Regions from separate parts of the Cytobacillus firmus genome, predicted to be linked through region 2. Evidence: riboswitches for the same ligand, from Rfam matches in the RefSeq annotation. Region 2 holds a riboswitch; the other holds the start of a gene.
The links. Region 2 has a riboswitch for ZMP and ZTP ahead of NAF01_RS15290 (phosphoglycerate dehydrogenase). Riboswitches for the same ligand answer to the same signal wherever they lie in the genome.

Region 1 (15,098 bases), 240 kb from region 2:
AAACCATTTTACTTTGCCTGTTGCCATGTAAATTTCCTCCTAATATCAATAACTCACAGAGTGATTAATTACCCTGCATTTACTAATATGGGTAAAAACTTCAATTTTTATAATAAAAAATTCAAAAAGCAGTGAAAAAAATCTTTTTTTCGCTATTCAGGCCGCATTACCCCTTATTGCTATTGCTGCGCGGCTTACTGCTCCGTCTGTCCCGGCCGCCTTTAAAATCTCTTCTATCGCGTCCGCCGCCTCTGGATCTGTCGCTGAATCTTCTTCCTCCGCGATCACCTTTAGGTTTTCTGACACGGATAGGTTCGACCGCAGTTAATTTAACCGGTGTTACATCAGGACCTTTAGTCAGCAATTTAAAGGCTGCAGCAAGCAAAGTAACAGAATCTGTATCTTCAAGAAGATTTTCCGCCACTCTCTTGAAGTCTGCATATTCTTCTTTTTCAATAACTTCCATAAGTTTATTAATAGTCGCCTGCTGATTGCCTGCAACAACATCCTTAAAGGAAGGAACAGGCTTTTTCGCCATCTTACTCTTTGTAACATTTTCAATTATTTTCAGGTGGTCAATTTCTCTTGGAGAAACGAATGTAATCGCAAGCCCCTTGTTTCCAGCACGGCCTGTACGTCCAATCCGGTGAACATAGCTTTCAGGATCCTGCGGGATATCGAAGTTATAAACATGGGAGACGCCTGAAATATCAAGGCCTCGGGCAGCAACATCAGTCGCCACCATAATATCGATTGTCTGCTCTTTAAATCGGCGGATTACCTGATCTCTTTTCGCCTGTGGAATATCGCCATGAATTCCTTCAGCCGAATATCCTCTCTTAATGAGTCCTTCCACCACTTCATCCACACGCTTTTTGGTTCTGCCAAATACAATCGCCAGCTCAGGTGATTGGATATCCAGAAGATTGCAAAGCACATCAAATTTTTGTTTTTCATGCGTTTCCATATAATACTGTTCAATATTTTTAACTGTCATTTCTTTCGCTTTCACTTTAACCATTTCAGGCTCCTGCATGAATTTTTCAGCAAGGGTCTGAATTCTTCTCGGCATTGTAGCAGAGAAAAGCAGGGTTTGGCGCTCCCCTTTAATTTCACTTAGAATTCTTTCGATATCCTCGATGAATCCCATATTGAGCATTTCATCCGCTTCATCCAGAACGACCATTTTGATATTGCTTAAGCGGATTGTTTTTCTTTCAATATGGTCAATTAATCTTCCTGGTGTAGCTGCAATGATATGCGGGTGTTTTTTAAGTGCACGTATTTGGCGGCTAATATCCTGACCGCCGTAAACAGGAAGTGTCCGGACACCTTTTACCTGTCCTATACGGTTTAATTCTTCAGCTACCTGTACGGCAAGCTCCCTCGTTGGAGCAAGGACAAGGCCTTGAATTCCTTCGTTTAAATCAATCTGCTCTAAAAGCGGTACACCGAAAGCAGTGGTTTTTCCAGTTCCAGTCTGCGCCTGGCCGATCATGTCCTTCCCCTGCATTCCGATTGGAATCGCCTGTGCCTGAATTGGTGTTGGTTCCTCGAAGCCCATATTGGAAAGAGCTTTTACTATTTCATTACTTAAGCCAAAATCTGAAAAAGTTGTCAAAATATGTGTTCCTCCTTGAATTATATATGTTATTAGGTACTGAAAGACTGTTTTTGTATAAAGACAATGACACTTTACTAGGCTTTCCAGTTTGCATCTCTTTTTTACATTTCCGTTTGCACTAATTTTAAACTTTTTGTAATTGAAGAATTTTAATTGGGTGAAATGAAAAATACATATCCTAAAAGCAGGTGTTGCAGAAGATCTGTTTTGAGGAATGCTGAAGGCTACAAAGTGGATAAGCAAACATAAAAAGGTGATGCATGATTAGACATGCATCACCTCATTTAAGCAAAATTATGCTTTTGTTACGTTAGCAGCTTGAGGTCCACGGTTACCTTCAACGATTTCGAAAGTTACGTCTTGACCTTCTTCTAAAGTTTTGAAACCTTCAGTTTGGATAGCGGAGAAGTGTACGAATACATCTTGGCCTTCTGAAGATTCGATGAATCCGAAACCTTTTTCTGCATTAAACCATTTAACTTTACCTGTGTTCATTTGTGTTGCCTCCCAATAAGTTGTTTTTCACTATAATGTACCATATAAACTTAAACATAAAAAAGCCGCAGCTGCCAGAAATGAGGATGAACGATCGCCTACATTTCTTTGCAGCTACGTCTACTTATCCAAAAAGTATATTACGAACTTTACAGCGTTAACCTAATAATAAACGACACCCATCTATAAGTCAATCCCTTTGGAGATCAATTTTCAATTAGGGATAAATTGACTACTTACGATTTTCTTATTAGATAGTGTCTTTTCCGCAGCCTGTACAGTATGTTTCAAAAGCATGGAAATCGTAACAGGTCCTACTCCACCAGGTACAGGTGTAATAGCAAACGCTTTTTCAAAACAGCTGTCATACTCTGCATCTCCAATATTTCCTTCATTATAACCGGCATCAAGAACAATAGCCCCTTCTTTAATCCATTCACCCTTAACAAAGTTAGGCTTTCCCACAGCTGCAACTACAATATCAGCCTGCTTTACAATCCTGTGCAGGTCTTTGGTATATGAATGGCAGGTTGTGACCGTTGCATTTCGATTGAGTAAAAGGGCAGAAACCGGCTTGCCAAGGATCGGGCTTCTGCCGATGACAACAGCATGCATACCTTCAGCATTCAATTTATAATAATCCATAATTTCCATAATAGCTGCAGGTGTACAGGACGGATATTCACCAAAGCCGAAAGCAGTTTGACCATATCCAAGGCTCGTAACACCGTCAACGTCTTTTTCAATTGCAATAGCTTCAAAAGCTTTGCGTTCATCTATATGTCCAGGTACGGGATGCTGGAGAAGGATTCCATGTACAGAAAGATCATCATTCAGTTCTGCAATTTTCTCCAGCAGTTCTTGTGTTGTTGTATCCTTTGGCATATGGATACGTTTTGATATAATGCCCAGTTTTTCACACGCATTCCCCTTCATTCTTACATACGTTTCAGACGAAGGATCATCTCCCACTAAAATAGTGGCTAAACAAGGCTCAATACCTTTTCCCTTTAAATCTTCAATTCGATTCTTTAATTGGTCTTTTACATGCTTTGCCACAACAGTTCCATCAAGAATAATCTTTTTTTCCGCCATGCATATTCCTCCTATAGGAAAAGCACCTATTCGGCTTGCGGGCTTTTCCATTTTGTTATGAAAAAAGAGACAAGGGTATCCCTTATCTCTGCCCAGACGACCGGCTATACATAGACGCAGCTCCCCAGCGGTTGATTCCGCATTGTCGTCAGTCACTGCGATTTTGAAAAGCTATTCTTATGAGTAGATAATAGCACAAAAACACAAATAATTAAACTTAAATTTATTAAAATGTTCGTGTTTTTTACAAAAAGTTTCCTTGAGTATACGCTGCACGAAGAAAATGCGAATGCATTTACGAGGATTTCGCACCTTTCGCTCCAATCTGCTCAGTAGATAAGATACAAAAAAAGCAACAGACCTTGCGAAAATAGCCTTGTAAAATAAATAAAAAAGGACAGCAAATACTGTCCTTATAAGTGATATATTTGAGTTAATTATTTATTACCTAAAACAATGAAAGCCCTGCCTCTCTTCCATCCTTGCGGCTCCTAGACCGCGCCAGTGGGAATCAGGTCGGTCGGAATCCTTTCCGACTTAGATGCTCTCTGAGATTTTAATATTAAATGGTAAGAAACTTACTGAAGTAAAAATACGGAGAAGTGTCTGGTTTACAGAAGATGATTAAGAAGAACATTCAGCGTTAAGCTGTCCACACAAATTATTCTTAATTACAAACACATACTTACTCTTTCAAAATCCTAAAGAGCATAAAACATAATAAAAAGCCGCAGTTCCACTAAATAGAAGGTTCGGCTGCCGAACATTCCAAGTGAATTAACGACTTCAAAATATACCTCAAATACTTCAATCACTATATTATCTTATATGCGGTTATCTGTCAAGAAAAAATCTTGTCACCCCCAGATCAGCTTTCTCCTTTGTACTCGGTTACATCAAAATAATCGGTTGTATCTTTATAATCATTAAAGCCTATATCCAGATCATGAAAATACCGGTGCAGTTTGATTAATACGTCCTTTTCCTTGGTGCCCGACTGCACAGTTTCTGCCAGACTTGTTATTGTTCCTAGGTCCTTCTGCAGATCCTCATTCTCTGCTGATATTTTTTTTAGGGAGTTTATGATTAGTTCAGCTTGTTTTCTTTGTTTCGGCCAGCTGACTTTCCGGTCTCTTCCCCAGCCAAGTGTTTCATTATAAAAAGTATGATTGGAGGCAATAAAGTCTCCTAAATCTTCATACATTAATCCCTGTGCGGGCGCCTCCGCATTTGCCAAGGTCTTTTGGATCTTAGATTCATCCTTATTTAAAAAGACAAGCACACTGTAAGCAAGGGCAATGGCTATGACCATTCCAAGAATTGAAAGGGTCATGTTTAATTTTTTATTTTTCAGCAATTTGAAAGCCTCCATTTGATTTTGATTAATGCTGCCGAAGTTAAATGGAATTATTGCCATTTTCACTTTTCCAGAAGAATCTTCCACTCACTGCAAATGTTTTCCATGTTAATACATTCTATGTGAACTTCTCATTCCCCTTCAACACAAATAAAAAAGCTTTTAACACAATGTGTCAAAAGCTATTTCTGTTTTTTCTGAGAGAGAAAAACCTCCATAAAATCAATGATAAATGGTTCCATGTCAAGCTCCATCGCGATATTATCAATTGTTTCCGGCGGTTCCTCTTCCGGCTTAGGCCTGAAATCAGCTATGCTTTTTCCTTTGGCCTTTCCAAACTGTTCAATTCTCACTCTTCGTTTAACATATTTGACAAGATCAGGATTTGTAAGAACACTTAAAACAAGAACATCATGGAGAGGTGCACCCTGAATTCCCGGAACAAGCTTTTGGTAAGCTTCGTAATAATAATCATAAGCAGGTTTGATTAAATCTTTAAAAGGTGACTGGGTATTATTTGCTATAAAATTAATCGTCTCAGGCCGGATAATCGATTTATTTGTTACATTCAAAGGAAATAAATAAATGTTTTTGGCTTTTTCCAGCACTGAATCCGCTGCGATGGGGTCAGCATAAAAGTTGGCTTCTGCCTCTGGCGTTACATTTCCCGGAACCAGAAACGCACCTCCCATTAAATAAAATGCATTTACATCTTGATATGCATCCTTTCCATAAAGAATGAGCGGCAGTGCCAAATCAGTCTGCCTTCCAACACCAACGATCACAAGGTCATTTTTGTATTGATTTACAATTTCAATAATTTTGTCTATATCATATACCTTTATTTTGCTGCTAAAATTCTCCGGAGGCCGAATGGGCCCCAGACCTTCCTCCCCATGAATTTCAGGATAAAAGACAGCAGTCTCACCGGATAATGGACCGCTTGCCCCTGCTATAATGGGAATGTCCTCTCTGCCGGCAAGGTTCAGTAAATAGGCAGTATTATTAATGGATTCTTCTTTGGTTATGTTGCCATAAGCGCTGACTACACCAACTAAATTAATATCAGGATGCTGAAGGGCATACATTAGGGCAAGTGAATCGTCAACCCCAGAGTCAACAAACATGAGAACATTGTACACAACCCACCTCCTCACCCTATTTATAATATAGTATGCCTGCGGAATGTCCCTTTTGTTTAAATTCTCCTATAAAAAGAAAACTCCCCGTCCGGAGAGTTTTAGTCCTGATCAGCAGGCTTCATTGCAGATCTTAGTTCCTCGTTCAGCTGGTTCTCAAAATTTCTTTCAGCAGCCATATCCCATTTAAACGCATCAGCCATATATGAAATTACTTGCCTTTGATATTTTTTTACCGTTTCGATATCAAAAAGAAGCGCTCCTGTTCTGCGGTTAAAAAAGTCAACAGGTGCTGCAGCCATTTCATGTTTAATTGCATATTTTAACTTTGCCCACAATACAATCGGCAGGCCGTAATTCTCAGCTTCACTCTTATCCGCTTCAATCATATTAAAAATGATGCCAACGTTAGAACCATACATATTTACAAGGTGTTTGGACTGCTCAGCTGATAAACCAATACTTGTTCCTTTTTCAGTCTGGAACCCAATAAATTCACGGAATTTGGATGATCCCCCTACATTCCCTCCAGAAATGGGCAATGTTTTTGTAATACTGCTGCTAAATGTCCTATTCGATTCCTGCTTGAATTTTTCAGCAAGCATATCAACAATGGTTTCGGCCATTTTCCGGTACCCGGTCAGTTTCCCGCCGGCAATTGTCAGCAATCCAGTATCTGACTCCCAGATTTCATCTTTACGTGATATTTCGGAAGGGTCTTTTCCTTCTTCCCAAATAAGCGGACGAACACCAGCCCAGCTTGATTCAATATCATTTTCCGTTATTTTTACAGAAGGAAACATAAAATTAATGGCGTTTATGATGTATGTTCTGTCACTTGCAGTCATTTTTGGATTTACGGGATCTGAATCATAGAAAGTATCTGTTGTCCCCACATATGTTTTTCCGTTTCTAGGTATGGCAAATACCATCCTTTTGTCAGGAGTGTCAAAGTACACTGCCTGTTTTAACGGGAACTTGGATTGGTCAATTACCAAATGAACACCTTTAGTCAGACGCAGGGTCTTTCCTTTCCTGGAACCATCTTTCTCACGAATAGAATCAACCCATGGACCAGCAGCGTTGATGACTTTTTCCGCTCTGATTTCATGAATCTTGCCGGTCAGCTGATCTGCAGCAGCAGCTCCGCAAACTTTACCTTGTTCATCATATAAAAGGTTCTCGACCTTCAAATAGTTAACTGGAAGAGCGCCTTTTTCTGCAGCAGCTTTCATTACCTCTATTGTAAGACGGGCATCATCTGTGCGGTATTCAACATAATAGCCGCCGCCTTTTAGTCCATCTTTTTTTATAAGCGGTTCTTTTGATAATGTTTCCGGGACACTGAGCATACTTCTTCGTTCAGATTTTCTGACGCCTGCAAGAAAATCATAAACTCTAAGACCGACAGAAGTTGAGAATTTTCCAAATGTGCCTCCTTTATGCATTGGAAGCAGCATCCACTCCGGTGTAGTTACATGTGGCCCATTTTCATATACAATCGCCCGCTCTTTTCCGACTTCAGCTACCATTTTAACTTCGAATTGCTTAAGATACCTTAATCCTCCGTGAACCAGTTTGGTTGAACGGCTGGAGGTTCCCGCTGCAAAATCCTGCATTTCAACGAGCGCCGTTTTCATTCCCCGTGTGGCCGCGTCAAGAGCAATCCCAGCTCCCGTTATGCCGCCGCCAATAATCAGAAGATCAAATTCTTCGGCTGTAAGTGTATTTATCATGTCATTACGATTTAAATTAGAAAATGTCATGGTTGTCTCCTCCTTTTTTAAAAGGCTAGTAGTTGTAACTACCCTTTTAAAGCAGGGAATAAAAAAGAGACCACAAAATACATTATCGATAAGACGATAATGATTTTGTGGTCTCTCCGCATCTCCTGCCGAACTATTAACTTAGGATCATTATAACATACAAGATATGATTTGTGTAAAAAACTTGCTTCTGATTATTTAAATGCAATAGCTGCCTTTACAGCCTTTTTCCAGCCCTGATAAAGATTTTCACGCACTTGATCATCCATCGAAGGATGATATGATTGGTCAATTGCCCACTGCTCAGCGATTTCCTCCTGTGATTTCCAGAACCCGACAGCCAATCCCGCAAGATAAGCTGCCCCCAGAGCGGTAGTTTCATTAATCACCGGCCTCTCAACAGGAACATCTAAAATATCTGACTGGAACTCCATCAGGAAATTATTTTTCACGGCACCCCCATCAGCTCTAAGCGTCTTAAGTTCAATGCCAGAGTCCGCTTCCATCGCAGAGAGGACATCTTTTGTCTGATAAGCCAGTGCCTCAAGTGTCGCCCTGATAAAATGTTCTTTGGACGTTCCCCGTGTTACTCCGAAAACTGCTCCCCTTACATCACTATCCCAATATGGCGTCCCAAGGCCAACAAAAGCCGGAACTACATAAACTCCATCTGTAGAGTCCACTTTTTTAGCATAGCTTTCACTGTCCTTTGCATCTTTAAGCATTCTCATCCCATCTCGGAGCCATTGAATAGCAGAGCCGGCAACAAAAATGCTGCCCTCCAATGCATATTCAATTTTCCCCTCAAGTCCCCAGGCAATGGTTGTTAGAAGTCCATGTTCAGACTGCACGGCTTTTTCGCCTGTATTCATAAGCATGAAACAGCCAGTGCCGTAAGTGTTTTTAGCCATTCCTTTCTCGAAGCATGCTTGTCCAAACAGCGCAGCCTGCTGGTCCCCCGCCGCACCAGCGATGGGTACTTCCTTTCCGAAAAAGTGATAGTCAATGGTCTTAGCATACACCTCGGAAGATGGCTTCACTTCAGGCAGCATCGCTTTCGGGACTCCAAGAATATTTAGGAGCTCTTCATCCCACTTAAGTTCATAGATATTAAACATTAATGTCCGGGAGGCGTTGGAGTAATCGGTCACATGCGCTTTCCCTCCAGATAGCTTCCATATTAGCCATGTATCAATGGTTCCAAACAATAATTTTCCCTGTTCCGCTTTTTCCCTTGCCCCTTCCACATGATCCAATATCCATTTCACCTTTGTTCCTGAGAAATATGCATCAATTAATAGGCCGGTTTTTTCTCTGAACAGACCGTTATAGCCTTTTTCTTTCAAGTCATCACAAATCTCGCTGGTCTGCCTTGACTGCCATACAATCGCATTATAAATCGGTGCTCCCGTTTCTTTATCCCAAACAACAGTAGTTTCCCTCTGGTTTGTAATGCCAATGCCGGCAATTTGCTCAGGCTTTATGCCGGATTCTGAAAAGACACCTGCAATCACCGATAAAATTGAACCCCATATTTCATTGGCATTATGTTCAACCCAGCCAGGCTTTGGAAAATGCTGTGTGAACTCTTTTTGTGCCGTGTGGACAATTTCGCCTTTTTTATTGAATAGAATAGCTCGTGAACTTGTAGTCCCCTGATCTAATGATAAAATATATTTTTCCATAATGAACTCCTCCCAATCTCGTTCAATACTCTTATTTATGCAGCAACTTTAGAAGAATCAACTTCTCCAGGCTGTTTTTTGCCAAAAATATACGAAAGAATTAATACTATTATATTAACACCCAGCACTGCCCATAACATACCTGAAGCTTTGCCATCGAACATCACTTGATAGAAGCTTGAGCCCATTAATCCCCCTAGGATTGGTCCAGCTACCGGAATCCATGCATATCCCCAGTTCGATTTCCCTTTGCCTGCAATGGGAAGAAGAAAATGAGCAATACGCGGTCCCAGGTCACGGGCAGGATTAATTGCATAGCCCGTTGTCCCGCCGAGCGACATGCCGATAACAACGATAAGAAGGCCAACAGCAATCGGATTTAACCCTTCAGTAAATTGATTTGCTCCTATAAACATCAAACCCAATACAAGAATGAACGTCCCAATTATTTCACTCAATAAATTTGAAAATGTATGGGGAATGGCAGGACTTGTTGAGAAAACAGAAAGCTTTGCACCCTGGTCTTCTGTTTCTTTCCAATGCGGCAGATAGTGAAGGAATACAATCACCCCTCCCAAGAACCCACCCAGGACCTGAGCCAGAATATATCTGGGCACGTCTTGCCACGGGAAAACACCGCTAAGCGCAAATCCGATGGTTACAGCAGGGTTCAAGTGTGCACCGCTGATCGAGCCTACAGCAAAAACCCCCATCGTTACAGCAAGCCCCCAGGCAATCGTAATAACAATCCATCCTCCATTAAAAGAAAAAGTCTTTTTTAAATTCGCCCCGGCAACAACGCCTCCTCCAAAAACAATCAAGATCATCGTTCCAATCATTTCTCCCATAAATGCAGACATCTTAAAATCCCCTTTCCATTTTGGCTGATCGGAAACAAAAAAGGAGATTCACGACAGATTAAGCCTACAAAGGCTAAACTGTGTGAATCTCCTAATCTCCGACACATAAATTAACTTGTTAAACCGAGTATACAAGTCTATGAAAACGTTGTCAAACGTTTCTAGAACATTTTTATGAAAACCTTTCCCATAATTCTATTTTTGATGTAGTAATGGCAGCTGCTCCTGCTTTAAGCGCATTCTTCACTTCTTCTTCTGAGCGGATGAGTCCTCCGGCAAATATAGGGGTATTCAAACGTTCATTTACCTCTTTTATCATCCATGGCATGGCACCCGGCAACACTTCTATGTAGTCCGGCCTGGTTTTCTCGATTAATTTATAACTTTTTTCAAGTGCATGCGAATCGATGAGGAAAATCCTCTGGACTGCAATCACTCCCTTTTGCTTCGCTTTCAGGATGACGCTGGATTTAGTAGAAATTAACCCGTACGGCTTGTATTCCTGGCAAATATATTCAACGGCATAGTCGTCGCTTTTCAAGCCATGGATCAGGTCAACATGATAAATCATTTTTTTGTTTTGCGCTTTAGCCATCTGTGAAACATTTTTCAGCTGTGAAATATGCATATCGAGAAATACACCAATTTCATAAGGGCTTTTCAGGAACTTTTCAAATTCTTTCATATTGGAGGATGCCGGCAAAATTTTTTGATTCATTCGTTCCACTCCTATTTCTGTTATTCCCCTATGTTATTAAGAATGTGCGTATTTCTCAATACCCATTTATAAATCTTTACGGTACTCATAATAGCGGAATCCAATAATCATGATGGTCAGCCAGGCACCCCCGGCTGCAAAACCGGCTATTACATCACTTGGAAAATGAACACCTAAATAAATGCGGCTTAATCCAATCATTATGATAAAGCTGCTCAGCATCAATGTCCATGCAGCCTTCCAGCGCTTTCTTTTTGCCAGATGAATGATCATATAGGCAAGTGAGCCATAAAAAATAAAAGATCCCATTGAATGTCCGCTCGGAAAACTGAATCCCTGCTCTTCAATCAGAGGTCTGATATCCGGACGTTCTCTTTTAAAAATCCATTTTAAGAGCAGGTTAAAAAGTGCTCCGAGACCCGATGAAAGAACCATGAACCATGCAAGTGATCTCTTTTTAAACAGGAACAAAAGAACAGCTGCTGCAAGTACCGAAAAAGCCAGCCACTTTACCGACCCCAAAAAAGTAACTACACTCATAAATTCTGTGAGCCGGGGAGAAATAAATGCCTGGACATACTTGATCACAGACTCATCGAAATGAATTAGCTCCTCTTCCTTCAGTTCATCCACTATTTCGATAAATAGCAGCAAAAATCCGGCTATGATAGAGGCGGCAAGCGTTAAGTAAAATATGTTTTTACGTGTTATATTTCTCCAGTTCATTCACTCATATCCTTTTTAGTTAGAATTACCACAAAACATCATGAACGGAACATTTTTTTTCGGATCAGAGTGAGCCGCATCCTCGAAATTACGAATCCGCCCAGTAAAAAACCGAGTCTGCATCAGCAAATTCGGTTTCGGTTCATCAAGCTTGCTTTTTAGCCTTTGTTTTTGTTGAAGCACGTTTCTTTTTAGCTGCAGGTTTTTTCTTTGTTTCCGCATCAGCAGGTTTAGTTTTATCAATTGATGCCTGAAGGGCAGCCATGAGGTCGGTAACATTTGCCGCAGGCTCTTTTTCAACAGGTGTGACGATATCTTTGCCAGTCCGTTTTGCTTCTATAAGCTCCAAAAGAGCTGTCCGGTAGTCATCATTATATTTTTCAGGTTTAAATTCTGTGGTTAATTGATCAATCAGCATGATGGCAGTATCGATCTCCTTATCTGTCACTTTGTCTTCTGCAGGCACATTTGGCACATCCGCAGCCTTGCGTACTTCATCAGGATAATGGATCGTCTCCATGACAAGAGTATTTTCATATACACGGACAACAGCCAGCTGTTCTTTGGAGCGGATAATGATTTTTGCCAAACCTACTTTTTCAGACGTCTCGAGCGCTTTTCTTAAAAGGGAGTAAGCTTTCCCTCCCCCGTCCCCTGGAGACATATAATAGGTGCGATTGTAGTAAATTGGATCAATTTCCTGTATTTTTACAAAGTCCATAATTTCTACAGCTTTATCCTCATTTTCCTGTTTAAGCTTTTCTAAATCCTCATCCTCTAAAACAACAAACTTTCCTTTTGTGTATTCATAAGCTTTTACAATATCCTCGTTCTTAATTTCCTTTTCACAAACAGGACATGTTTTCTCATACTTAATTGGCGAATGACATTCCTTATGAAGATTTCTCAGCTTGATATCCTTATCTTCTGTAGCCGAATGCAGCTTAATTGGTATATTAACCAGCCCAAAACTGATGCTTCCTTTCCACATTGTATGCATAGTCAGACTCCCATTCATTTTGATGTAATAGTCATAATTTGTGTATTAATAAAAAAGGAGATACGCAAAAAGAATTGGAAACTGAGTAGTTTTAGCGGCAACTGCCAAAACTATAATGACGATTGTAAAGGAGGCCAAATTGTATGAGACCTATGCTTCCTACATTAACTTTCGATGTTCCGGAAGAGAAAGAATGGCTGTTTGAAGCAAAATATGATGGTTTTAGAGGGATCCTGCACTGGGACAAGGAACCCAGACTGACAAGCAGAAACGATAAACCTTTATTAAACCTTTTCCCGGAGATTAATGCTTTTTTGGAACAGCACAAAGATAAATTTGAACAATACCTTCCGCTTATATTAGATGGAGAGGTAGTCTTGCTGGAAAATGCCTATAAAGCTCATTTTGGGTCGATTCAGGTCAGGGGGAGAATGAGATCTGAAAAAAAGATTCTTGAGAAAGCCAAAACAGCTCCCTGCCGTTTTCTTGTTTTTGACATCCTGATGATAAATGGCAGAAAAATTGCCGATAAAGAGTACTCTGCCAGAAAATCAGAGCTTGAAGCTTTGTTTAAAAGCTGTGATTTGCCCTTAAAACCTGACGAGAAGGACTCCAGGCTGATTCAATTAGTTCCCCCATACCCCAGTTTTAAGGAGCTATGGGAAAAAATCGTTCTTCATGACGGTGAAGGAATTGTGGCCAAGCAGATGAAGAATAAATGGGAAGAAGGAAAGAGAACCTCTTTATGGCTGAAATTCAAAAACTGGAAATACGTTTCCTGTTTTATCACTGCTTATGAAAAATCTAATGGATACTTTTATGCCGGGATATATCAGGGGGATACTGTCATAGGAATCGGACAGTTTCTTTTTGGCTTGAAGCCTGATGAAAAACAAGCCTTATTTCAAATAATTAAAGAAAATAAAGCAGATGAAAACAGCCAATTCATATATGTAGAACCTGCAATCTGTGTGGATGTTAAATACCTCGAGATCTATGAGGAGCAAATGCGGGAGCCGCACTTTCACCAGTTTCGTTTCGATTTGAAGCCTGATGCCTGTACATATGATCAATTTATACAGCAGCAGAAAAACCTGCCTCCAGAAATAGAAATCACCCATCCGGAAAAACCATTATGGGAAACTCCGGCTATTCAAAAGATTGATTACATTCATTTTTTAAGAGAAGTTGCACCCTATATGCTGCCATTTTTAAAAAACAGGCTTTTAACCGTTATCCGGTATCCGCATGGGATTTTTGCAGAGCCCTTCTACCAGAAAAATTGCCCGGATTACGCACCGGATTTTGTCGAAACGGAAATGTCAGAAGGTATTGATTATATTGTCTGCAATAATCTAAAAACATTGTTGTGGCTTGGCAACCAGCTTGCTTTTGAATATCATATACCGTTCAAAACGATCGCAAGCTCCGGACCAAGTGAAATCGTTTTTGATTTGGACCCGCCGTCCCGGGAGGCTTTTCCTCTCGCCATTAAAGCCGCTGTTTATATTAAAGAGGTGCTGGATCAGCTTAAATTAATCAGCTTCGTTAAAACATCAGGCAATAAAGGGCTGCAAGTTTATATTCCTTTGCCGGAAAATGCTTATACCTTTGATGATACACGGCTTTTCACTGAGTTCATTGCCCAGTATCTCCTAAACAAAGACCCGGATTCTTTTACAATTGAAAGGTTGAAGAAACACCGGGGTGGGCGGCTTTATGTGGACTATATCCAGCATGCAGAAGGTAAGACGATTATAGCCCCTTATTCACCCAGAGGAAATAAATCGGCGACTGTTGCAGCTCCGCTGTTTTGGGAGGAAGTTAACGAAAAGCTCACTATGGAAAGGTTTCAAATAACCAATATGATTAAAAGAATAAACAGTGATGGCGATCCTTTTAACACTTATTTTCAAACAAAGGAAATTCAGCCGTTTTCACCAGTGCTGGAGTTTTTAAAGGAACATAATAAAAAAGGATAAGGCCTTGATGCCTTATCCTACAACCACTCTTTAAGTACTGCCTGAGCAAATTCCTGAAGTTTAGCATACTGCTTAATTTCTCCAGTATATTCCTCTTTCGGGGAAAGGGAAAACTCTGCAGGGTTATCCATGTCAGTCTCTGCTTCACAGCGGTAAACATAGCTCGCATTTCCAATTAAGTCAATGGATTGCCTGCCATTCTCTTCATGGACTACACAGCGCACCTTTCCGCCATTATTATATACCTCTACAGGCTCTTCGATTTTATTAAGCCCATTCATGCAAGTGACAAGTGTCGAAGCGGACATGGCAGTACCGCAGGCATTGGTAAATCCTACTCCCCGTTCAAATGTTCGTACATAAATCCGCCCTTTTTTTAGCGGCTTTACAAAGCTGACATTTACTCCATCAGGAAAGAATTCATTCGGTCCATTCAAATATTCGCTGATCTCTTTTTGCAGGTCTGATGCTATTTGCTCTTTCTCCACAATGGAAACAAAATGAGGATTAGGGACTGATAAGGCTGTAAAAGCTAATTCATCTGAAATCCCGCTCACTTTTTCATTAATTACAGTATCTTTATCAAGAACTAAAGGAAGATCCTTCAAATCGAATGAAACAGGTGAGATTTCAACAAGATAAGTCGGAATG
Region 2 (15,098 bases):
AAAAAGCGTTAAGGATCATCAAGCAGAATATCACGTTCTCACTTGGAATCAAGGCACTGGCTTTATTGCTGGTTGTTCCGGGCTGGCTGACCCTATGGATTGCCATATTCGCGGACATGGGAGCAACCTTGCTGGTCACCTTGAATAGCCTGCGGCTTCTCAAAATAAAGTGAAACTTCAATCAGTGGGGGGTTCACTGATTGTTAGTTGAACCAATCGGGCCTTTACGGGCAGTTTGACCCCCACTTATCCTCCTTTGATTCCTCTGAGTCTTGAAGTGGGGGTCTTACTGCCCGTTAGACTGCGATAAAGAAATGAAAAGAGTGATGCTTTCGGGCATTGCTCTTTTTTTGCGGTGTATTTGAATTTCTGACTAGGTGACAGCCTACTCTTAAAATAAATATCTGCATACTCTAATACTGCAATTTATCCTGAAGAGGACTGGACATGCAGAATGAAGTGAATGGACTAATGCAGATTAGCCCAGATGATGACTTGAGGAGGCCATTTGGTTTTGGGAGACCTTTCGGGTTTGGCAGGCCGTTTGGTTTTGGGAGACCGTTAGGATTCGGAAGACCATTTGGATTGGGCAGGCCGTTCGGTTTTGGCTTCGGGTTTCCTTTCCTGGGAGGTCTGCTTTTGGGAAGTGCCTTAGCTCCGCCATTCGGATATGGTTACCCTTACCCATATTACGGTTATCCTTATTACTCATATCCTCCATATTACTATTATAAATCTCTATATAAATAAAAGAGGAAGGAGCATTATTGCTCCTTCCCTGCACCAAGCTCTTCTGCCAATTCCACAATCGCTTTGTTGATTCTCCAGACGAAATAAAGATGATGAATCAAATCACGCTGGGATTGCTGCCTTGGTGGTGCCATTCGTTCAATTTGTTCTCTTTCCCGGTCCAGACTATAGACAAGTGTGCCGTCTCCGCTTTCTTTAATCAGGTCCATTAATGTTTCAATATTTAATTCAAGTTTCTCCTCAATTCTTGTGAAAACATCGACCAGCTCATCAGGATAGTCGAATCCTTTCCGGTAGGAGGAAGCCACCAGATGTCTTGCATAGTAATTGATGGCTGAAAAAAGGGTGATCCATCTGTTAACGTCAGCATGGCGCGGAGATCCGGGTTTTTTTATCAGCGATTGCGCTTCGACGTTTATGGTTTTAAGCTTTTGATCCAATAAGAAGCCTTTGCCTGAAAGCTCCTTAACATTCACATCTTCCCGGAAGCTTCGCACATATGCCGTGACATACGGTTTCAGTTCTTGAAGATAATCATTTATCGTATCGGCCACTTTATCCTTCGTTTTTTTAGGAAAAATAAATAGAGATACGCCGAATGCAATGCCGGCACCGGCAATCGTATCGATAACCCTGGAACTGATAAGGGAGAATGATATTCCGCCAAGTAAAAGGTCATACATAAAAGCGACCAGCATCGTAATAAACATGCTCATTAATGTATAAGAGACTTCAAATAAATAAAAAGAGAAGAAAACTGCTGCAAAAATGAGCGTAATTTCCAGCACAGAATGGCCGCTGACCACTCTGGCAAGCGTAAATCCAATCACTGCCCCGATAATCGTTCCAACTGACCGCTGAAAACCTTTTGTATAAATGCGCCCGATTGATTCGGTTCCGAGCAGAACGATAAAGGCTGTTAAAAGAACCCAATAAGGCTGGTCAGGCGAAAGAATCTGTCCAGCAATGATGGATATGATGGCAGCAGTCAATGCCTGAAACGCTTTTTTGGTGGAAAGTTTGAGGCTCTTATCTTCCTTAGGTGATTCATCTTCATCAGGCGTCTCTTCAGATACTTCTATTTCATTGTCTTTTACTTTATGAAGCGCCTGCTGTATAGTTATGCCGCCCTCAATGACATGGTTTGCAAGGGACTCGATCCGCCTGATCAAGTAAAGCCATCCTGCCGGTTTGTCTTCCCTGTTGAACAAATCCATAATAAGCAGGCGAAGTGCCTGTACAGCAAGCTCTGCTTCACGAAGATTTTGTTCTTCATATTGATGGGCAAGAACTTCAGCGTCACGGAGAGAGCGGGTGACCCAGACCAGGAGGTTTCTCAGCTCTTCTATGTCAAGGGCATTCGCTTTTTTTAAGTTCCGGATGGAGTCAGTCAGGGTTTCAATCAGCATGCCTGTATCAAATATATATAACCTCAGCTGGGATGGAGTCAGCCCTTGCCATAATTTCTGCACATCATCCTCATTGATATACTCTGAAACGATTACAGCATAATCCCGGAGTTTAAGCACGTTTCTCCGCAATTCTTCCCGCTGATGAGCAGTCATACGCTCTCCCTGCATTCCCTCAATTAAGAGATTGAAGGTAAAATTACTTTGGAAATGAAAGGAGCGGATGCTTCTTTTCAGGTTTTTCGCGGTGTCCTGAAAAAGAATGAAATTGAACAGGAAAGCATACGCGACCCCAATCCAGATCCCGAAGTAAAAGGAAGGAAGCTGGCTGGCTGATAATTGCAGAATAGATGAGAAATAAAGTGTCATGAATGCGATCATGCATAATGAGAAATAGCGGACACCAAAGCGGGTCAAATAAAAGCTTAAAAATATTAATGCAACCATTGAAATATCGGTAAAGATTGTGCTTTCTGCCAGCAGTGAACCGATTGATACCCCTGCCATTGCTGAAAATCCAAGGATGCCGGTTGTGAGCATTTTCCCTTTTTTAGAGTCATCCATCACAATCATGATGCCAAGCATGCCGGCCATTCCGGAAACAATTGCCGGAGTAAGGGCGAGAGCGGCATCTGCCCCACCCAATTGCATAAGAAATAGAGTTGTAAATACCGAAGCCATTAAACTTAATGTGGCCCGTCCGGCTTTTTGAAAACGGATCAGGCCGGGGTCGGACGCCAGCAAGCGTCCAAGCCATCGGTGTTGGATTTGAAGCTGCTTCATTGTTTCACCAATCTTTTTTTTGAGAGTTAAAGTGTATTTTACCATTCGTACTTTTATTATCCAAATGAACCAACTTAAGCTTTTTCTGTTTTTTAGGTTTTAAAACAGAACAAATGTTCTATAATAGAATATGGAGGGATTTATTATGCCGCTAAAAGACAGAGGGAAAATAAAATGGCAGCCTGCTCACTTCATGCCGGAACACCGGGCGATGCTAAGAAAGCTGGAAAGAGATCAAATGGCGCAAAACAAGCCGCTCATTGATGAATATGAATTGGAGGAATATGAAAACAAAATTCACTATGCAATGGAATTTGCTTATCTTTTGAAAGTAAAAGTCTGGCGGGAAGGATTTTTCCTCGAATACAAAGGAAGGGTAAACCGACTGGATGGCATCAGCAGAAAAATTCATCTGCAACTGGAGAGCGGGGATCTGGAGAAAATTAACTTTGATGAAATAGCCGGGGCGGAAGTGGAAGAATGAATAATATTTTATAATTGCAGCAGACTCGAGGAACTTACCTCGAGTTTTTATTTGGGCCGTGGACCGCAAACCTGGAGAAAACACACCCATTTTTTTCAATTTTTAGATATAATAAAGAAAGAGCAGCTGGGAGTGAGTAGCGTTAAAGTACATCAAACATTTTTTCGTTATAAGGAGACTTATCAATGAATGAATTGTTAACAGATTTACTTGATAATCTGCAAAAGTCAAACGGAGGTCATATTCTTTATCACTATGATCAAATGGATTGCTATCTTCAAAATGCGGTCTCATACATAACGGCTGGTGTAAGATGCGGCGGACATGTTTTATTTGTGGAGAATGACCGAAATTATTTTCTTATTGATAAAGAATTAACTAATTTGTTAGGAAAAGAGGAATTAAACAGAGTTCATTTTATGAATAATTATGATTTTTATTACACTAACGGTAATTTTAATCCTGATACCATTTACATTTTTTTCTTAAACATATTCAGCCTTATTTAGACAGCAGTTCTAAGATATATACATGGGGTCTGGTTGAGTGGGGTAACGTGAAGGACTACATTCCGTTAGTGGAACAATATGAAAAGAATCTAAGCAATGCCATTTCTGACCATGACCTGATTTCCCTGTGTGCGTATGATAGCAAAAATACCCCTCCGGAACTAAAGGAGAATTTAATGCGCTGCCATGATGTGCTCATAACAGACAGAGAGTATAAATACCTATAAAATGTTCTTAGGAGAAACCGATGGAAAAGATCACATTTCATGATATTTATAAACCGGGACACACTGTTCTGGAAAATGACCTAATTATTCATAACCATAATCCTGACATGCTCCTTCAGTATGACAGCAATTTTATTGCCTTTAAAAGAATGCCTTCCGTTCAGGAGTTTGAGGAGGCACATCAATATTTAAGAGATTTTCATCAGAAAAATGGCCAAAAGCATGTAAGATTTTATTTTCCGGATGATGAGGAGCTTTCTGGAGAGCTTGTGGCTTTCTTTCAGCAGGATAAAGATAATACGGTTGGGTTCCTGGAGTTATTTGCGATTCTTCCGGCTGATTTTCCGGAAGTCCAGGAAAGGGAAGAAATTAAAGTTGAAAATGTAACGGATAAAACATGGAACGATTATTTGGAATTTCAGTATGAGCAGGATTCGGTATATGGGGAAAACTTCGCAGAGAAAAAGAAAGCTCAGCACTTAAGAAATTACAAAGATGAAAGTATTCAGCAGCTTATTGCATTTTATAAAGGAAAGGCAGCCGGATCTGTTGATGTCATTATCAAGGAACGAACAGCTGAAATTGATGGACTGATGGTCCATGAGGATTTTCAAAAAAAGGGCATCGGCAGCTCCCTGCAGAAATCCGTGATGGATCAGTATAAGGATAAAACGATCATTCTTGTGGCGGATGGAGAAGATACTCCAAAAGAGATGTACCGCAGGCAAAATTACCGGTATATTGGAAAGCAGTATAACTTACTAAAAATATACGAATGAAGGGAAACCTGGTTCAATATGAGCCAGGTTTTTTTGTGTCAATAAAACATTGTTTTACAGTGAGAAGCGCGAACAGTATTGATTTCGTGGTGAATTCCGGAAGATTTGTCGAAAAAAATCAGGAAAAAAAGAATAAAAACACATTTCATGCGTAACAGTGTTATGTTACAATCGTATCATCAGAAAGGAGTCCTGGAATTGAGCGATGAATTAATTTCAAAAAAAGAGGTTCTGGATTTAACTGGGATTTCATATGGACAGCTTTACCGGTGGAAAAGGAAGAACCTGATACCTGAGGACTGGTTTGTCAGGAAATCAACGTTTACAGGGCAGGAGACTTTTTTTCCAAAAGAGAAAATCCTCGAGCGGGTTGAAAAGATACAGAAGATGAAGGATACCCTTTCTTTGGATGAGCTGGCCAATTTGTTTTCATTGAATGCTTCGAACCTGAAGCTGCCAAAGGAAAGTCTGATGGCTAAAGGAATAGCTTCTGATCCGGTTATGAATATCTTTCTGGACACACAGGGGGAGATTCACGAATTCAATTATTATGAGATTTTAAAGCTTTATATACTTTCCAGCCTGCTGGAATCGGGGGATATCCATATCGAAGAAGGGAAAATGCTCCTTCAGCTATTAAATGATCATCAAGAGATTCTGCAGCAGCCCAAAGCTGTGATCTGCTTCATTCGAAAACTCGGCATGTCCAGCTGCCTGGCTTCAATGAACGGGGAACAGGTCCTTCTCGAAAAAGGGACAAAATTGGCAGCCGCTATATCGGTAGAGCAATGTGCTGAGGAATTAAAATCCAAATTGGCATAGGAGGAAATGCTGTGGAAATGAAAACACTGGGGAACTTAATCATTAATGGAGTTGGATCGGTTAATGGAGGATCTTTTAATAAAGTCGAAATCAATGGAAAGGGCACGGTAAATAGTGATATAGAATGCGAGAGATTCAATTGCAACGGTACGGGGACGATCCATGGAAACGTAAAAACCGAAAAAGGAAAGATCAGCGGTGCAGCCAAGATCCATGGAGCAGTTAAAGCTGAATCTTTAAATATCAACGGCTCCGCATCCATTTCAGAAGCTGTCCACAGCCAAAAGCTTGAGGTTGCCGGGAATTCCTCCATTGGAGGTTCTGTAAAAAGCGATGAAATGGTAGTGAACGGGAAAGCAAAGATTGCAGGAGACTGTGAAGCGGAGGTTTTCCGCGCGGAAGGGGCTTTTAAGATAGATGGTTTACTAAACGCAGAAACGATTGATATTAAACTATTTGGAGAAAGCAAAGCGAAAGAGATTGGCGGAAGAAAGATAAAAGTGGCACAGCATAGAGAAAGCCTGTTTAAATTGATCAAATCACTCTTCCCCCTCAAGCTCGAGGCAGAATTAATTGAAGGTGATGACATCGAACTTGAAGGCACCTCAGCTCTTGTCGTCAGAGGCAAAAATGTCAAAATCGGCAAAAATTGCGAGATTGGACTAGTGGAATACTCGGGAGAATACGAATGTTCACCAGACTCAGTGGTGAAAGAATCCCGGTTAATATAGAATCATGAATTCCTAACCTGATTGGTTAGGTTTTTTTTAATTAAAAGGCAAGATATTCCTCATACCGGGCACACTAACAAACAAGACTCGTTTTCCAAAGGAGAATTATTGTGTTCCGGAAACATTACAGCCACCATAAAATGATAAGCAAGAGTACTGATTCCAATATTGAATACTTAAAAGAGCAGTTTGGCAACAGCTCCGATCTATCAGTCCGAAATATAATACTTTCAAACCATGGAAAAGCAGCTATCATACATATCCAGGGGATCGTTGACGAACAAAGCCTGCATGACAATGTTCTGCATCCAATTCTTTCCTTTAGTAATGAACAAAAATCTATTCGAAATTGGTCCGATGAAATAACTCAGATCATTTCGGTACCTAAGGTGAATATCATTGATGAATGGCCCGTATTAGTCGACGGTCTGCTGAGCGGGGACACGGTTATTTTGATAGAGGGGCATTCAGAGGCGATCCTTGCGGGAACAAGAAAGATTCAATCAAGGTCTATTACAGAACCTACCACACAAACGGTGGTGAAAGGGCCAAAGGATGGATTTACAGAGAATTTAGGGACGAATATTTCGCTGATCCGTGCCAGAATACAAAATAACAATCTAAGGATTGAACAGACAAAAGCAGGGAAAGTGACCAAAACCGATATAGGCATTTTATATATGGAGGGCATAGCGAAAGAGGAAATCGTCAAAGAAGTGAAGGAAAGAATTAGTAAAATCGATATGGACAGTATATTGGACACAAATTATGTGGAAGAAGCCTTAAAGGACAACAGGAAAACGATCTTTCCCCTCTTCCAGAATTCAGAGAGGCCAGACGTGGTCTCTGCTAACCTTTTAGAAGGCAAAATTGCGATCATTATACAGGGAACACCATTTGCATTGATTCTGCCGGCTGTATTTATCCAATTTTTTCACTCTCCTGAAGACTATTATGCCAATTACCTGGTGAGTTCTTTTTTAAGACTCATTCGGGTTGGCTCGTTTTACGTTAACATGTATGCATCGGCAATTTATTTGGCCCTGATCACGCACCACCATGGCTTAATCCCTACTACTTTAATGGTGACGCTCATGGCACAAAGAGAACAGGTTCCTTTTCCAGCCATTGTGGAATTACTGGTAATGGAACTGGCCTTCGAAGTCCTGCGGGAAGCCGGGATTAGAATGCCAAGGGCCATTGGTCCGGCTGTTTCCATTGTAGGGGCACTTATTCTCGGGCAGGCTGCAGTCGAAGCAGGCTTTGTTTCAGCGGCAATTGTGATCATCGTGGCGACGACAGCTATCTCAAGCTTCACACTGCCTAACCCTAATATTGTGAACACCGCACGCGGAATGCGTTTCATTCTTATTTTTGCCGCTGCTTTTATTGGATTCTATGGAATTATCCTGTTTTCTTTATGCATTATTCTGCACCTTTGCAGCCTTAAATCAGTAGGAGTCCCATATCTCACTCCACTCTCACCGGTCAGAGTCAGCGATTTGAAAGACAGTTTAGTCCGGATAGGCACCTCATCCAAGTGAGGCTCCTTGATCGGAAGTCAAATAAAAGAGCAGGGATGAACGTATGAAAAAAGTCATTTCAGTCCTGTTGATAATGGGTTTACTAACGGGCTGTTCCAATTATAGAGATTTAAATGAAGTCGGTTTAATAATCGCCATTGGCATAGACCTCCCCCAGGAAAGGGAATCAGGCTATCGGGTCACGTATCAACTAATCAATCCGGGTTATTTTTCGCAAAATGGGGCTGGAAGCAGCCTTCCAGTTATTAATTACACAGTCGAAGCAGAAACGTTTATTGAAGCCTACCGGATGGCGTCTTTAATCATTCCAAGAGAGAACAGTGTTACTCATCTTTCTTTGATTGTGATTGGAGAGGCTCTTGCAAGAGAGGGGCTGGGGCTTATATTTGATGTGTTTGAAAGAGGTGAATCACGCTCATCGTTTCCTGTTTTTATTGCAAGGGACACGACTGCAGAAGAAGTTCTGGGGGTCATTGAGCCGCTGGAATCCAATCCAACGAAAAGTATCATCAGCACCAGCGAAAATAATGAAAAAATGTACGCCATCTCAGAAATCGTTCCCATTTACAGGGCTATCTCCCTTTTATCAGGTGAAGGGCAGAACCTTATGCTGTCTGGAATTCATTTGAACAAACCGCTTAAATCTCAGAATCAGACGGATAACCTGCAGGACATCAAGCCTCCGGTCGTAGAGGTAACTGGATTGGCACTGTTTAAAAAAGATCAATTAGCCGGCTGGTTTGACGGCAAAATCGCAAGAACAGCCCATTTAATTAACTCAGCCGCTGAGTATACATCCTTTCCGCTGCCGTGTAACAGTAAAAAAAATATGACCGTCACGACAAAAGGTATAAAGTCAACCATTAAGACAGAGTTAAAACCAAAATTGACCCTGGCAGTTGACGCAGATATTAAGGGCTATATTGCAGAACTGGAATGCTATATTAAAATTGACAGTGAAGAAGAAATAAGAAAGATTGCGAAAAAATTAGAAGACGAGGCTGAAAGCCAAATAAGGCAAACAATAAAATTGGCGCAGGAAATGGAAACCGATGTATTTGGTTTCGGCAGAAAACTATCAATAAATGATCCAAATTACTGGAAAAAACACAAGAAAGAATGGAATACGCTATTTAGAAATGCGGATATTGAAGTAAATGTGAATGCAAACATATCGAACGCAGGGTTGCTGACAGATCCATATAAACTACAATAATTCTGGATGTGAAGTAAATGCCGAAAGATAAGATTGATGGAATACAATTATTCTGCTTGATGGTCCTTTTTATGTTTGGGACAGCCGTGTTTCTGGATCTTGGAAGCGGAGCACGCCAGGATGCATGGATCGTTACGATTCTTTCACCCATTGCCGGGCTGGCAATCTTCGCTGTTTACTATCGTCTTTACAGACAGCATCCGGATTTGCCGCTGACAGAATACGTGAAAAAAATTTTAGGAAAATACCTGGGAAGCCTTATAAGCTATATGTACATTATCTATTTCATATATATCGCGTCCAGGGTTTTACGTGATGTTGAGGAATTGCTGATCAGTTCTCCTTATGCTAAAAACTCCATTATTACGCTGGGTATCTGTATGATGTTTGCATTGATATACGCAGTTCATTTAGGTTTTGAGGTATTTGCAAGAGCAGGGATTATCTGTTTCGCCGTCATGACAGTCACTTTATTGCTAATCCTGATATTCTATGTGATCAGTGACTTGATTCACCTCGAAAATTTACGGCCTGTTTTGGCTAATGGATGGAAGCCGGTCATCGGGGAGATTTTTCCGGTTAATATGACGGTTCCCTATGGAGAATTGGTTCTATTTACGATGATCCTTCCTTTAATGAAACGGAAGACAAAGATTTTGAAAACAGGAAGTATGGCAATTGCTTATGTAGGCATTTATTTAACTATTAATACTATAATCTTAATTTGTATTCTTGGTGCAGACCTCCTTGAGCGTTCGGCCTTCCCGGCATTGGCTGCTGTTGGCTATATTGAAATTGGGGGATTTATTCAGCGTCTGGATCCTTTTATCATCCTATTGATTGTATTTCTGGGGTTTATTAAAGTGGGCATGTTCTTCTATTGTGCGGTAATCGGAATGAATAACCTTTTCAAAATGAAGCCAAATGTTTTTACCTCCTATTTTATGGGCGGGATTATTTGTCTTTCTTCCATTATGATTGCACCAAGCTATCAAAGCCATCTGGATGAAGGATTAAAAGTAGTGCCTTATTTCCTGCATATTGCTTTCCAATTCGCTATTCCTGCTGTATTGCTAGTATTGGCGTCAATCCAGCGTAAATGGAAACTGGGAAAAGTGTGAATAGCGGTTATTTTTTTTTCTTTTCCTGTAACAAGTACATAACGAATAAACCAAGGATAAAAATTACCATAAGAAAATAATCTTCTCCCTGTGCGGAAGACAGAACACTTTTTATGCTTTGCCAGGATTCAAATAATGGATGACCCTGGATATAATCAAGAGAAACAATGAGGCTGATTGTACCGGCTAAAAGTGATAAGAGAATGAATAAAGCACGCAAATGATTCACCCACAGGTATTAGGATATGTATTAGGTTTAACATGTTTTTTCTTTTATAAACTTAATAGGAACCGAGGGTGGCGGAAAATTACGGAATGGATAAGGGATAAAAGCCTGTTCTGCAGCATAATGTACAAATTACGAAAAATATACTTTATTATTCATAGAAAAATAAATAAATTTTTTATTTTTGTAAGCGCTTTAAAGGGTTGAAGTTTTCTGAAGACTTTGATAAGATTTAAAAAACCGAAAAGGCTATGTGTAACTGGCGAGACGCGGATCACCGCGGGGGAGCACATAGTGTCGAAGCCGTTCGCCTGGGCAGAGGTAAGGGATTCTACCCTTACCTCTTTCTGTTTTAAAATCTGACAAAGTTAGTTGAAAAGGGGAGAATCCAGTGAGTACCATGACTTTAGACAAAGTGAAGACGATAAAAACACTAAATGCAATTGCGCCAAGCGGTCTTGAAGTGTTTAACAAGGATCATTTTACAATTGATAATGAAAGCGGCAATCCGGATGCAATTGTTCTTCGCAGCTTTAATATGCATTCTATGGAATTGGGCGATCGATTAAAAGCAATCGCCCGTGCAGGAGCAGGAGTGAACAATATCCCGGTGGAGAAATGCACTGAGCAGGGAATTGTCGTGTTTAATACACCTGGCGCCAATGCGAATGCCGTAAAAGAAATGGTGCTTACTTCCTTAATGGCTTCATCCCGCAATCTTTTTGCCGGCATCTCCTGGACCAAAACGCTGAAAGACGAAGGAGATCAGATCCCTAAGCTTGTAGAAGCAGGGAAGAAGCAATTTGTCGGAAAAGAAATTAAAGGCAAAACGCTGGGCGTCATCGGATTGGGGGCAATCGGGGCACTTGTGGCCAATGATGCACTGGAACTTGATATGGATGTCGTTGGCTTTGATCCATTTATTTCTGTTGACACGGCCTGGAACCTGTCCCGCAATGTACAGCGTGCTATGAGCATCGAGCAGGTGTTTGCAGAATCTGACTATATTACTGTACATGTTCCATTAACCGATGATACAAGGGAAATGTTCAATGAAGATTCTTTTGGCATGATGAAAAAGGGTGTTCACATCCTGAATTTCTCACGCGGGGAGCTTGTGAATGAAGCAGATATGGCAGCTGCCCTTGAAAATGGAAAAGTGGGCAAGTATATTACAGACTTCCCAAATGAAAATATCCTGAAAATGAAAAACGCAGTGGCGATTCCGCATCTTGGCGCGTCAACGAAGGAATCTGAGGAAAACTGTGCTGTCATGGCAGCAAGACAGGTGAAGCACTTCCTTGAAACAGGCAATGTCAAAAACTCAGTGAACTTCCCAAATGCTGCTCTTCCTTACACTGGCAAGCGGCGTGTCACTGCTTTTCATAAAAACATTCCCAATATGGTCGGACAAATCACACTTGCCATTTCAAGCTACCAGCTGAATATCGCAGACATGGTGAACCGCAGCCGCGGTGAATATGCGTACACCATGATCGACATTGATAATAAGGTGAATGGCGATGTGATCCCTGGACTGCTTGAACAGATTAATCAAATAGAAGGCATTGTTACGTCACGGATTATATAAAAATGCAGCCTCAATTCCGATGGGATTGGGGCTTTTTTTGAAAGCACACAGAACTAATCTTAAAAATAGTATAGGTGCAGTATAAAATCAGCTATCCTTAGAATAAACTGATAAAAATTTTAATCCCCCGTATCTTTTTGTTCTCTTAATGCGTTATAGAAGCAGAGATGTATTAAAGGAGTGAACAGGTTTATGAAGCATGGGAAAGTTCAGGCTGAATCAAGGAGTTCCTTAAAACAGAAGGAAAGCTGTATTGCAGATATCTATCCTTCACTGCAGAGATATAGCCGGTTTCTTGCACAGAACCGCTGGGATGGGGACGATCTAGCTCATGAAGCAATCGTCCGCGCTTATAAAAACTATTTGCCTGAGAAAATTAATCAGGCTCTTTTAAAGAAGATTGTCTATAATTGCTGGATTGACACTCTTCGAAACAGAAAGCGGGAGCAGCTGGCAGAGTCGCCTGAAGGTGAAAAGAAGAATTCCATCTCCAGTGGAGGAGAAGCAATCAGCCATCTCATTAATCGTCTAACATTAAAACAGGCAGTTATTTTTACGCTGAAGGAAGGGTTTCGATACAAAACTAAAGAAATTGCTGATATCATGCAGACTACTGAATTTGCAGTGAAGTCTGCGCTGACCCGTGCACGGAAGCAGCTTCAACACGCAGTTGAGGATAAGACTCAGGATATTTTTGCAAATGAGGAAGAAGAAAAGCTTTTTCATCTGATGCAGCAATCAGTGGCGGCTGAAGACCCGTCCATCCTAATAAAGTCCATCCCTTTCCTGCAATCCCTGGAAAGCTATTCGAAGAAGCCTGTTCTGCCCGTTTCATCTCCTTCTAATACTCTCTGTATGGCGGCATAGATCCGCAAAGAACAGGAGGGATAAAGATGACAGCCATACCATATGTCATTGAGCAGTCCAGCAAAGGAGAACGTTCCTACGATATTTACTCACGGCTTTTAAAAGACCGGATTATCATGATTGGTGAAGAAATTAATGATGTGGTTGCCAATAGTGTGATTGCCCAGCTGCTATTTCTTGCAGCGGAATCTCCTGAAAAGGATATCTCTCTTTATATTAATAGTCCGGGCGGTTCGACAACCGCAGGGTTTGCCATCTTTGACACGATTCAATATATAAAGCCTGATGTGAGAACGATTTGCACTGGAATGGCTGCGTCATTTGGGGCGATGCTTCTGCTGGCAGGGAAAAAAGGAAAACGCTACAGTTTGCCGAATAGTGAAATCATGATTCATCAGCCGCTTGGCGGAGCGAGGGGGCAGGCGACCGAAATCGAAATTTCGGCGAAACGGATATTAAAACTGAGGGAGCACATCAATGGAATTATTGCAGAAAGAACTGGCCAGCCTGCAGAAAAAGTGGCGCGGGATACGGACCGTGATTATTTCATGACTGCCGAAGAAGCAAAGGAATACGGGATTATTGATGAAATTATCTATAAAAGCTAGGTAAAAAGAAAAAGCAGCCGATGGTGGCTGCTTTTTCCGTTTGATCATTTTTCTCCGGTGTAATATTCGTCAATTGCCCGAAGCCAATTAACACGTGCGATATTTCCGGCCTTTTCTCTGTCTTTTTGTTCAAAAGCTTTTAATATATCTTCATGTTCTTCAATAGAACGTTCTTTTAAAATAATAGTTTTATTATAGTATAACCGCATGACATGAGCCTGCAGCATGGAAGCTGTATTCGAAATATAAGGATTCTGAGCAAGATCGATAATGATATTATGAAACTTTTCATCCTGCTTCAAAGCTGAGAAGGTATCTCCCGCATTTAGAGCTTTGGCGAATTTATGATTGATGTCCCTGAGAATATTGATTGTCTCCTGGCTGATAACAGGAGCGGCTAGTTCAGCAGCAAGCGCCTGAAGGACGCCCAAAGGAGGCAGAATCTTGCTGATATCTTCCGGGTTAACTGAAGTGACTTGAGTTCCGACACCCGGGAACATTTCGACAAATCCCTGAACATTCAGCAGCTGAAGCGCTTCCCTGATAGGGGTGCGGCTGACTCCTAACGCTTTGGCAAGATCAGCATCGTTTAATTTTTCCTTCGGCTGAAGTGTCCCGTCAATAATCCACTCCTGGATTTGGGAGAAGGCGCGATCTTTAGCGGATACACGAGTAGGTGATGAATAATTAGAGGGTATTGGCATAGCTGTGACCACCTTTTCATTTCTAGCAATTTTCCTGCGGATTTATAGTTATTTCCAATAGATTATAAATTTAGTATATAGAAGTATCCTAAAAAATTCAATATATCGCATGATTCGACAAAAAGATTTATGCGATATATTGCATAAGTATTTTGAATATGTTATCTTGAGTTATGCGATATATTACTAGAGTGCAAAAATAATAATATTAGCGCGCTATAATATCAGAAAATTTAAATTTGTTAAATTTATAGCCTTGTTAATAGGAGGAAATAACCATGACGAACAAAGTACCATTCTCATTTACAGTGACAGTTGGTTTTATGCTCTTTGCCTTATTTTTTGGGGCAGGAAACTTAATTTTCCCTGCAATGCTGGGCCAATCGGCAGGAACGAATATATGGTCAGCAAACGCAGGCTTCATTATAACGGGTGTGGGTTTGCCATTGCTTGGCATCCTGGCTTTGGGCTTCTCGGGGAAAAGTGACTTGCAATCGCTGGCAAGCCGTGTCAATCCATTATTCGGACTGGCTTTTACAGTAGCCCTGTACTTATCAATTGGACCACTTTTTGCGATTCCGAGAACAGCTACCGTTTCATACGAAATCGGCATTAAGCCTTATCTGTCAGAAGGAAGCGGTTTAGTCGGCTTAATTATATTTTCAATTATTTTCTTTGGAATTACAGCATTTTTCTCTTTGAATTCATCAAAAATTGTTGATATCGT

Region 1: it holds a riboswitch for ZMP and ZTP, as region 2 does, so the genes downstream of both, NAF01_RS16480 (bifunctional 5,10-methylenetetrahydrofolate dehydrogenase/5,10-methenyltetrahydrofolate cyclohydrolase) here and NAF01_RS15290 (phosphoglycerate dehydrogenase) in region 2, are expected to answer to the same signal.

The regions. Positions count from the first base shown of each region.
Region 1 is NZ_CP098323.1:3,263,449-3,278,546, forward strand. Features, by position in the region: gene NAF01_RS16465 (cold-shock protein) at 1-27, opposite strand, end outside; gene NAF01_RS16470 (degradosome RNA helicase CshA) at 167-1,621, opposite strand; gene NAF01_RS16475 (cold-shock protein) at 1,919-2,119, opposite strand; gene NAF01_RS16480 (bifunctional 5,10-methylenetetrahydrofolate dehydrogenase/5,10-methenyltetrahydrofolate cyclohydrolase) at 2,333-3,214, opposite strand; ZMP/ZTP riboswitch at 3,298-3,380, opposite strand; gene NAF01_RS16485 (hypothetical protein) at 4,083-4,571, opposite strand; gene NAF01_RS16490 (nucleoside hydrolase) at 4,754-5,713, opposite strand; gene NAF01_RS16495 (glycerol-3-phosphate dehydrogenase/oxidase) at 5,812-7,476, opposite strand; gene glpK (glycerol kinase GlpK) at 7,671-9,161, opposite strand; gene NAF01_RS16505 (MIP/aquaporin family protein) at 9,197-10,021, opposite strand; gene NAF01_RS16510 (glycerol-3-phosphate responsive antiterminator) at 10,194-10,739, opposite strand; gene NAF01_RS16515 (phosphatase PAP2 family protein) at 10,806-11,465, opposite strand; gene NAF01_RS16520 (non-homologous end joining protein Ku) at 11,611-12,465, opposite strand; gene NAF01_RS16525 (DNA ligase D) at 12,609-14,447, shown strand; gene dapF (diaminopimelate epimerase) at 14,465-15,098, opposite strand, start outside.
Region 2 is NZ_CP098323.1:3,022,792-3,037,889, reverse strand. Features, by position in the region: gene NAF01_RS15350 (heavy metal translocating P-type ATPase) at 1-173, shown strand, start outside; gene NAF01_RS15345 (hypothetical protein) at 448-750, shown strand; gene NAF01_RS15340 (FUSC family protein) at 765-2,942, opposite strand; gene NAF01_RS15335 (YolD-like family protein) at 3,088-3,426, shown strand; partial or broken gene NAF01_RS25080 (MEDS domain-containing protein) at 3,612-4,162, shown strand; gene NAF01_RS15320 (GNAT family N-acetyltransferase) at 4,183-4,941, shown strand; gene NAF01_RS15315 (YhbD family protein) at 5,140-5,763, shown strand; gene NAF01_RS15310 (polymer-forming cytoskeletal protein) at 5,781-6,494, shown strand; gene NAF01_RS15305 (spore germination protein) at 6,605-8,038, shown strand; gene NAF01_RS15300 (Ger(x)C family spore germination protein) at 8,082-9,254, shown strand; gene NAF01_RS15295 (GerAB/ArcD/ProY family transporter) at 9,272-10,375, shown strand; ZMP/ZTP riboswitch at 10,847-10,925, shown strand; gene NAF01_RS15290 (phosphoglycerate dehydrogenase) at 10,993-12,192, shown strand; gene NAF01_RS15285 (sigma-70 family RNA polymerase sigma factor) at 12,385-13,059, shown strand; gene clpP (ATP-dependent Clp endopeptidase proteolytic subunit ClpP) at 13,086-13,667, shown strand; gene NAF01_RS15275 (GntR family transcriptional regulator) at 13,712-14,371, opposite strand; gene brnQ (branched-chain amino acid transport system II carrier protein) at 14,650-15,098, shown strand, end outside.